DNA from 2 places in the Rhizobium sp. NZLR11 genome. Region 1 is predicted to be linked to the other one. Evidence: predicted binding sites of a transcription regulator. Region 1 holds the regulator's gene; the other holds the start of a gene.

Region 1 (3,703 bases):
TCCTGGCCGGGGATCTCATAGATGTTGGAGAGGTGCCAGACCTTGTCGGCCTGCTCCTTCAGCGCGCCGACCACATGCGGATTGCCGTGGCCGACCGAGGTGACGGCAACACCGGCGCCGAAATCGAGATAACGTTCGCCGCTTTCGGTGATCAGCCACACGCCCTCGCCTCGCTCGAACCGCAGCGGGGCACGAGAGTAGGTGTCATAAAGCGGCGCGGCTTCAGCCATGGCGCGGTCTCCCGATCAGAGTTATCAAGCAACGGACTCCGGCTAAGAAAACCAGGCCCGAAAAATTAAAAATGCCGCCTTGCGGCGGCCAGCGGTACTATTTCCTTTTCGCGCTGCAATGTCAACAAAACTGCGCCCTTAGCGCATGCAGCAAGGTTGTACAGCGGTGTTTTCGACCTTCAACAGGCTTTATTGCAGAAATGACACGCTGGGGCAGCAAGTTGGGGAAAACTCCGAATTCGATTCATCCGGATTCATGCGACTCTTGTCACGGAGTCACGCTCACACTAGGTTAAAGTTCAATTACTAGACTGCATGCGGCGGAACTAGTCACCAAAATTGATCAAGCGTTTCTTGTTTCGGAGCTTCCGAGGCAACGGTGAGGGATTCTGCCATCACCAACGCAGAAGGTGGAGACAGGGCATGAACTGGACAGACGAGCGGGTCGAGAAACTCAAGAAGCTTTGGGCCGAAGGACTGAGCGCCAGCCAGATCGCGGCGCAACTTGGCGGTGTCAGCAGAAACGCTGTAATCGGCAAGGTGCACCGCCTGAGCCTTCCGGGCCGCGCCAAGGCCGGCGGCACGGCCGCCACGGCCCGAACGCCGAAACGCAATACATCGGCGCCGCGCGCGCCGAACTTCGCCTCTCGGATCACCACCCGCACCGTTACCCGCCAGCAGGGCGCAACGATGCTGAAGGAAGAGATCGAGATCGAAACGGTCGAGGAAATGGAATACGTGCCGAAAGGCAACGTGGTCGTGCCGATCTCCCGCCGCCTCGGCCTGACGGAACTGACCGAACGCACTTGCAAGTGGCCGGTCGGCGATCCGCTGAAGGATGACTTCCACTTCTGCGGCTGCGAGTCCCCCGACAATTCACCCTATTGCGGCTATCACCAGAAACTCGCCTACCAGCCCGTCAACGAACGCCGCCGGGCGGCAGCGCGGGCGAGCTGAACGGGTGACATTGTCGACATGCAAAAACGGGCTGGAAGGCCCGTTTTTTTATGTGAGTACGTTGGGTGTGGCTGCCCCTCATCCGCCTGCCGGCACCGACCGGGGTCGAGACGAGTGGCTCGACCCCGGTCGGGTTAGGGTGAGGGGCAGAGCTTGCTCGACTTTATCGGAAACCCCTCAGGCTTCCATCGAATAGCCGGCGCCGCGGACGGTGCGGATGACGTCTTGCATGTTGGAGAAGTTCAGCGCCTTGCGCAGGCGGCCGACATGGACGTCGACGGTGCGTTCGTCGACATAGATATCGTGGCCCCAGACGCCGTCGAGAAGCTGCGAGCGGGAGAAGACCCGGCTCGGCGACGACATCAGGAATTCCAGCAGGCGGAATTCGGTGGGGCCGAGGCGGACTTCGCGGCTTTTGCGATGGACGCGATGGGTTTCGCGGTCGAGTTCGATATCGCCGCATTTCAGCACCGTCGACAGCACCTCGGGACGGGCGCGGCGTAGCATCGCCTTGACGCGGGCAACGAGCTCCGGGGTCGAGAACGGCTTGACGACGTAATCGTCGGCCCCGGTCGACAGTCCGCGGACGCGCTCGCTCTCTTCGCCGCGCGCCGTCAGCATGATGATCGGCAGACGTTCGGTTTCCGGCCGCATGCGCAGGCGCCGGCAGAGTTCGATGCCGGAGACGCCGGGCAGCATCCAATCGAGGATGAGCAGGTCGGGCGTGCGCTCCTGAAGCCTGATTTCGGCTTCGTCGCCACGAAGGATAGTATCGACCTCGAAGCCTTCCGCTTCGAGATTGTAGCGAAGAAGCACGCTCAAGGCTTCCTCGTCTTCAACAACTGCAACTCTCGGGATCATGCCTGTCGGTCTCCTCGCGCATGTTCCTTAAACCGGGGTGATTTAAGCAATGCATCCTGCGCAAATTCAGAAAGGTGGCTGCGACCTCTTTGCGCGCCCGGATGGGCGCGCACGCAACGGCTAGTATGGGCTTTATTCCGTGACCGCGCCGACGGTGTTGGCGCTGTCGTCTTTCGGACGGTCACCTTCCGGCTGTGCGCCGGTCGCCATGTAGTAGATCGTCTCGGCGATGTTGGTGGCGTGGTCGCCGATGCGCTCGATGTTCTTGGCGCAGAAGAGCAGATGCGTGCAGCTGGTGATGTTGCGCGGATCTTCCATCATGTAGGTCAGCAGCTCGCGGAACAGCGAGGTGTACATCGCGTCGATCTCGTTGTCGCGTTCACGGATCGCATTGGCCTTGTCGGCGGAGCGCGTCGTGTAGACGTCGAGCACTTCCTTGAGCTGGACGAGCGCCAGCTCGGACAGATGCTCGAGACCGCGGGCGAGCTTGCGCGGAACGCCGGTGCTCTGCACGGCGATGACGCGCTTGGCGGTGTTCTTGCCGAGGTCGCCGACGCGTTCGAGATCGGCGGCGATGCGGATCGAACCCATGATTTCGCGCAGGTCCGAGGCCATCGGTTGACGGCGGGCGATGGTAACGATCGCCTTGTCGCCGATTTCTCGCTCGGCGTGATCGAGGATCACATCGTCGGAGATGACCTTCTGCGCCAGCGCGGTATCGCCGTTGACGAGCGCCCGGACGGCCTCGCTGACCATCTGCTCGGCCAGGCCGCCCATTTCGGAAATCCGCCTGGACAGGAACTTCAGATCATCATCATAGGCAGAAAAAATATGTGTCGATGCCATGGGGCTTTATCCTCGAATAACGGGAAGGCTTGGTGTCGCCAAAATCAACCGAAGCGACCCATGATGTAGTCCTGGGTGCGCGGATCGTCGGGATTGGTGAACATCTTGTCGGTGTCGTTCTCCTCGACGAGATTGCCGAGGTGGAACATGGCGGTGCGCTGCGAGACGCGCGCGGCCTGCTGCATGGAGTGGGTGACGATGACGATCGTGTAGTTCTCGCGCAGTTCGTGGATCAGTTCCTCGACCTTGGCGGTGGCGATCGGGTCGAGCGCCGAGCAGGGCTCGTCCATCAGGATGACTTCAGGGCTGACGGCGACGGCGCGGGCAATGCAGAGGCGCTGCTGCTGACCGCCGGACAGGCCGGTGCCGGATTCATGCACGCGGTCCTTGACCTCGTTCCAGAGGCCGGCACGCTGCAGGCTGGTCTCGACGATCTGGTCGAGATCGGCCTTCGACTTGGCAAGGCCATGGATGCGCGGGCCGTAGGAGACGTTTTCATAGATCGTCTTCGGGAACGGGTTCGGCTTCTGGAAGACCATGCCGACGCGGGCGCGAAGTTCGACGACGTCGATATCGGGATCATAGATATCGTCGGTATCAAGCGTGATCTTGCCGGTGACCCGGCAGCCGTCGATCGTGTCGTTCATGCGGTTTAGGCTCCGCAGGAAGGTCGACTTGCCGCAGCCGGACGGGCCGATCAGCGCGGTTACGGTGTTTTCGCGGATGTTCAGGTTCACATCGAAAAGCGCGCGCTTCTCGCCATAGTAAACCGAGACATCCTTGCCGATCATCTTATAAGGGACGTTGCT
Region 2 (3,703 bases), on a different contig from region 1:
CAGTCCCGAGCAAGCTCCAGGCCCAATTCTCTCAATTGCTCTCCGCTCAGGCCGGCCGTATCCCGCGGGCAATTCTGCCGAGCGCCCCAGATGCCCCAGCCGATACTGTCCTCGTCGAGCGCTTCGACGAAATCCGGCCAGCGAGCGGCAAAATCAGGGTTGCTGCGGCTGTCGGCGAACTCGAGCGAGTGAATAATCGCGCCGAACCCCATCGGCGCCATAATCATCGACATGCCTTTCAGCATCTTGTCCGACAGCAGAGCTTTCGCCTCGACCGTCATAGGAATTTTGCCCCCGAGCGACACGATCCCCGTGTCTTCCAGACGCGCTTCCGGCAAGTATTGCCTGCGCACAGCAGAGTTCGTGCCGTCAGCGCCGACCAAAACATCTCCCGTCGCCAGACTTCCATCCTGAAAGCAAGCGGTGACGGACCCGTCGGCGTTACGTCCGTACCCCTGAAGCGCTTTGCCGAAGGAGACGTTGTCTTCAAGCCCCCTGAGCAGAACCCGCCTCAGCGTCTTTCGAACGACGTTCTTTTCACCGTCAAGAGTATTCGCAGCCGCATCACCGATGTCGAAGCTCAGCACCTCACCAAGCTGTTCCGTCAACATGTTGAAATAGCATGGCGACCTGGCGCATGTGGTAAGATAGAGGTCGTAGAGTTCGTTGGGTATACAGGCCTTTAGCGCTCGGCTCCCAGCCGGGCTGATACCGACGCGATAGCCGCCGGTGTCGGCGTTCGGTGCGATGTCGCGCTCATACACCGCAATGCAAACGCCAGCCTGTTTAAGCAGATGAGCGAGTGCCAAACCGCCAGTCCCGGCGCCGATAATCAAAACCTTCATGGTGCTAGTCCTTGTCGAGCTTGGAGTGGGTGGAGAACTCGACGGCAATCTGCCTGAGCCACTCGTCTGTCCAGGTGATGCGCCCGGCGCGCAGGTCCCCGATGACGCCATTGACCCAAGACAACTCGGTCGCGTGAAGCGCTCGGAGATATTCCATCTCAAGTAGGAAGAGCCTTGGTACGGCCTGCGCCTCCCGCAGGAGCCCGTCGATCCGCCGAAGTTCCGACTCGATGGCTTTTGCCCGGTGCTCAAGCAGACCCAACACATCGTTCGGCGTCAGCAGAGCAAGAAATGATACGGCTGCGGGGAATTCCGGATATTCCCGCGTCAAGGTCGACAACATCTCGCGGATCCATGCCAGCGCAACGTCGCGGCCCTTTTCGGTGATCTCGTATACGGTCCGCTCGGGACGCTTGTCATCCCGGACTGTTTTCTGCTGGGCAATCAATGCCTCGCGCTCGAGCCGATGGATGGTTTGATAAAGGCTCGCCCTCTGCGTGACGTTGATCACTTCATCCTTGCCGCGCTCCTTGATGAGCCGCTGCATTCGGTAAGGATGCAGCGGCTCTTCCATGAGCATTGCAAGGACAGCGAGCGCGACTGGTGAGCGTTTGATTAAGGTCATAGTCATAGTATTACTAGTTAAGTTATAACTAGTCAACTGGCTGTTGGACAGGGTACTCGGTTGGATCGGTGACCGTGAATTCATGGAGCGGCGCATCGGACCATTTCCAAAGCGCAAGTTTCCGCTTTAAGGTGAGTGTGCTCGAAATTTCATACGACTGTCACGAAGCGGTTCTATCCGCTGCGGTCTGTCAATCATCCGATGCGGTCAGGAGAAAGCCCATGTGGCTCAGCAATTTCACCCTCGTTCTCCCAAACGAGGTGGTGAGTGAAGGTTCCGTGCGTGTTGAGGACGGCGTCATTGCCGAGATCAGGCCGGAGCCGGTTGCCGGGGCGGCGATCGACGGCGGCGGTCGGCTGCTGATGCCGGGCTTCGTCGATCTGCACGGCGACATGATCGAGCGCGAGATCGCGCCGCGCCCGAACGCGACGATGCCGATCGATTTCGGCATTCATGAACTCGACAAGAAGCTTGCCGCCGCCGGGGTCACCACGGCCTTTGCCGCCGTCTCCTTCGCCACCGAAAGCGTCTATGGTCACGTCCGCTCGTTGGAGACGACCTCGGCGGTCATCGAAGGCATCAACCGCTTGCGCGACAATCTGCTGATCGATCACCGCGTTCACGCCCGCTACGAAATCACCAATGTCGGCGCCGCTCCGGCGCTCGAACGCCTGCTGAATGCCGACCAGATCGACATGGTTTCGCTGACCGACCACACGCCGGGCCAGGGCCAGTACAACAACCTGCAAAGCTACATCCTCAGCATTTCCGAGCGCCGCGCCGTCTCCGAGGAAATGGCAGCCGAGATCGTCGCCAAGCGCATCGCCATGCGCAACAATCCTGACATCGAGGCCAAGCTGAAGGAGATCGTCGCGCTGTCGCTGAAGCACAAGCTGTCGCTGGCCTCGCATGATGATGACAGCGTCGAAAAAGTCGCCGAGATGCACGACCTCGGCGTCACCATCAGCGAGTTTCCGGTGACGGCGCCCGCCGCAGAGGAGGCGCGCCGGCGCGGCCTCTGGACGCTGATGGGAGCGCCGAACGCGCTGCGCGGCCAGTCGATGTCGGGCAATCTCAGCGCCCTCGATGCCGCAAGGGCCGGTCTCCTCAGCGTCATCGCCGCCGACTATCACCCGGCCGCCTTCGTGCCGGGCATCTTCAAGCTCGCCGACATGGTGGAGGGTGGACTGCCGGCCGCCGTCGCCATGGCCACCGGCAATGCCGCCCGCTCCGCCGGCCTCCTGGATCGCGGCGAAATCGCCATCGGCCAGCGCGCCGATCTGGTCGTGGTTGAGCCAGGCGAGGTCCATCGCATCCGTGCGACGTTCCGCGCCGGCCGCTTCGTCTACAGCGACGGCACGCTGCATCCTATACATGCGCTGGCGGCATAGCTCAACTCCCTGCTGAGGTGCCTGGAACGTCTGCGAAGTCACGGTGCATCACTCGTCCAGTGAGCGCATAAATTTCACTTGCAATTGAAAATTCAATTTGTAATCTACGCTCATCGACAACGGTTACCGCAATTGCAACTTCAGGGCGCTGGATTCCGTCCGGCGGGCCACTGGGCTGGGGAAATATGAATAGCTTTGGGACCGGCAAACGTTGAGTCCGAATGCCTCGATCGAGAGAGTCGACGCCGTCGACGATTCTGACTTGTCACACGGCATCACTATCCCAGCGCCAGCTGATGGGGATCTCGATATGATGAGCCAAGGTTTGGGTGAGCCATTGCCAAGTCCCGGTCGGACTGCACGATGGTGGCTCAGCGTACCATACGGTTTGGTGATGCGAGTCTCGCTAGCAAGGCTCGCAAATTGAAGAACTACTTTTTCTTTCTGGATGAACTTCGGGGGGTAGCTGCGCTATCCGTGGTTCTCTTGCATGCCAGCCAGGCTTTCGGATTCGGCCTTAATTCCCACGCCTCTCTGGCCGTGGATTTCTTTTTTTGCCTTAGCGGCTTCGTTCTCGCTCATAGGTACGATCAAAAATTAAAGTCGGGCGTTCTGCGGAGCAGTGCATTCTTCCTGAAGCGTCTATTGCGCCTTTACCCCTTGATCGTGGCTGGTGTCGGCTTGGGCGTTGTCGCGTCGCTATTTACTTCAACACCGAGTATCCCACTCGCCGACGTCCCGATTCTGGCTCTAGGTGCACTACTCCTATTGCCGTTAGGGCTTCTGGCGGGGCAAGAGGCGTTCGCGATCAACAACCCACTTTGGTCGCTCTGTTTTGAGAT

What was found. The regulator PhoB, encoded in region 1, activates phosphate uptake and scavenging genes when phosphate is short. The targets are predictions, from matches to a motif close to TGTCATNNANCTGTCAT.
Region 2: a site for PhoB is predicted at 1,618-1,634, ahead of HJB83_RS07385 (alpha-D-ribose 1-methylphosphonate 5-triphosphate diphosphatase). Genes of this name have one in related genera too.

Annotation. Positions count from the first base shown of each region.
Region 1 covers NZ_JABDWD010000024.1:16,671-20,373, reverse strand. The annotation lists gene HJB83_RS29035 (aspartate aminotransferase family protein) at 1-230, opposite strand, end outside; gene HJB83_RS29030 (GcrA family cell cycle regulator) at 654-1,187, shown strand; gene phoB (phosphate regulon transcriptional regulator PhoB) at 1,365-2,048, opposite strand; gene phoU (phosphate signaling complex protein PhoU) at 2,181-2,894, opposite strand; gene pstB (phosphate ABC transporter ATP-binding protein PstB) at 2,939-3,703, opposite strand, start outside.
Region 2 covers NZ_JABDWD010000003.1:224,957-228,659, forward strand. The annotation lists gene HJB83_RS07375 (NAD(P)/FAD-dependent oxidoreductase) at 1-845, opposite strand, end outside; gene HJB83_RS07380 (PadR family transcriptional regulator) at 850-1,470, opposite strand; gene HJB83_RS07385 (alpha-D-ribose 1-methylphosphonate 5-triphosphate diphosphatase) at 1,692-2,861, shown strand; gene HJB83_RS07390 (acyltransferase) at 3,225-3,703, shown strand, end outside.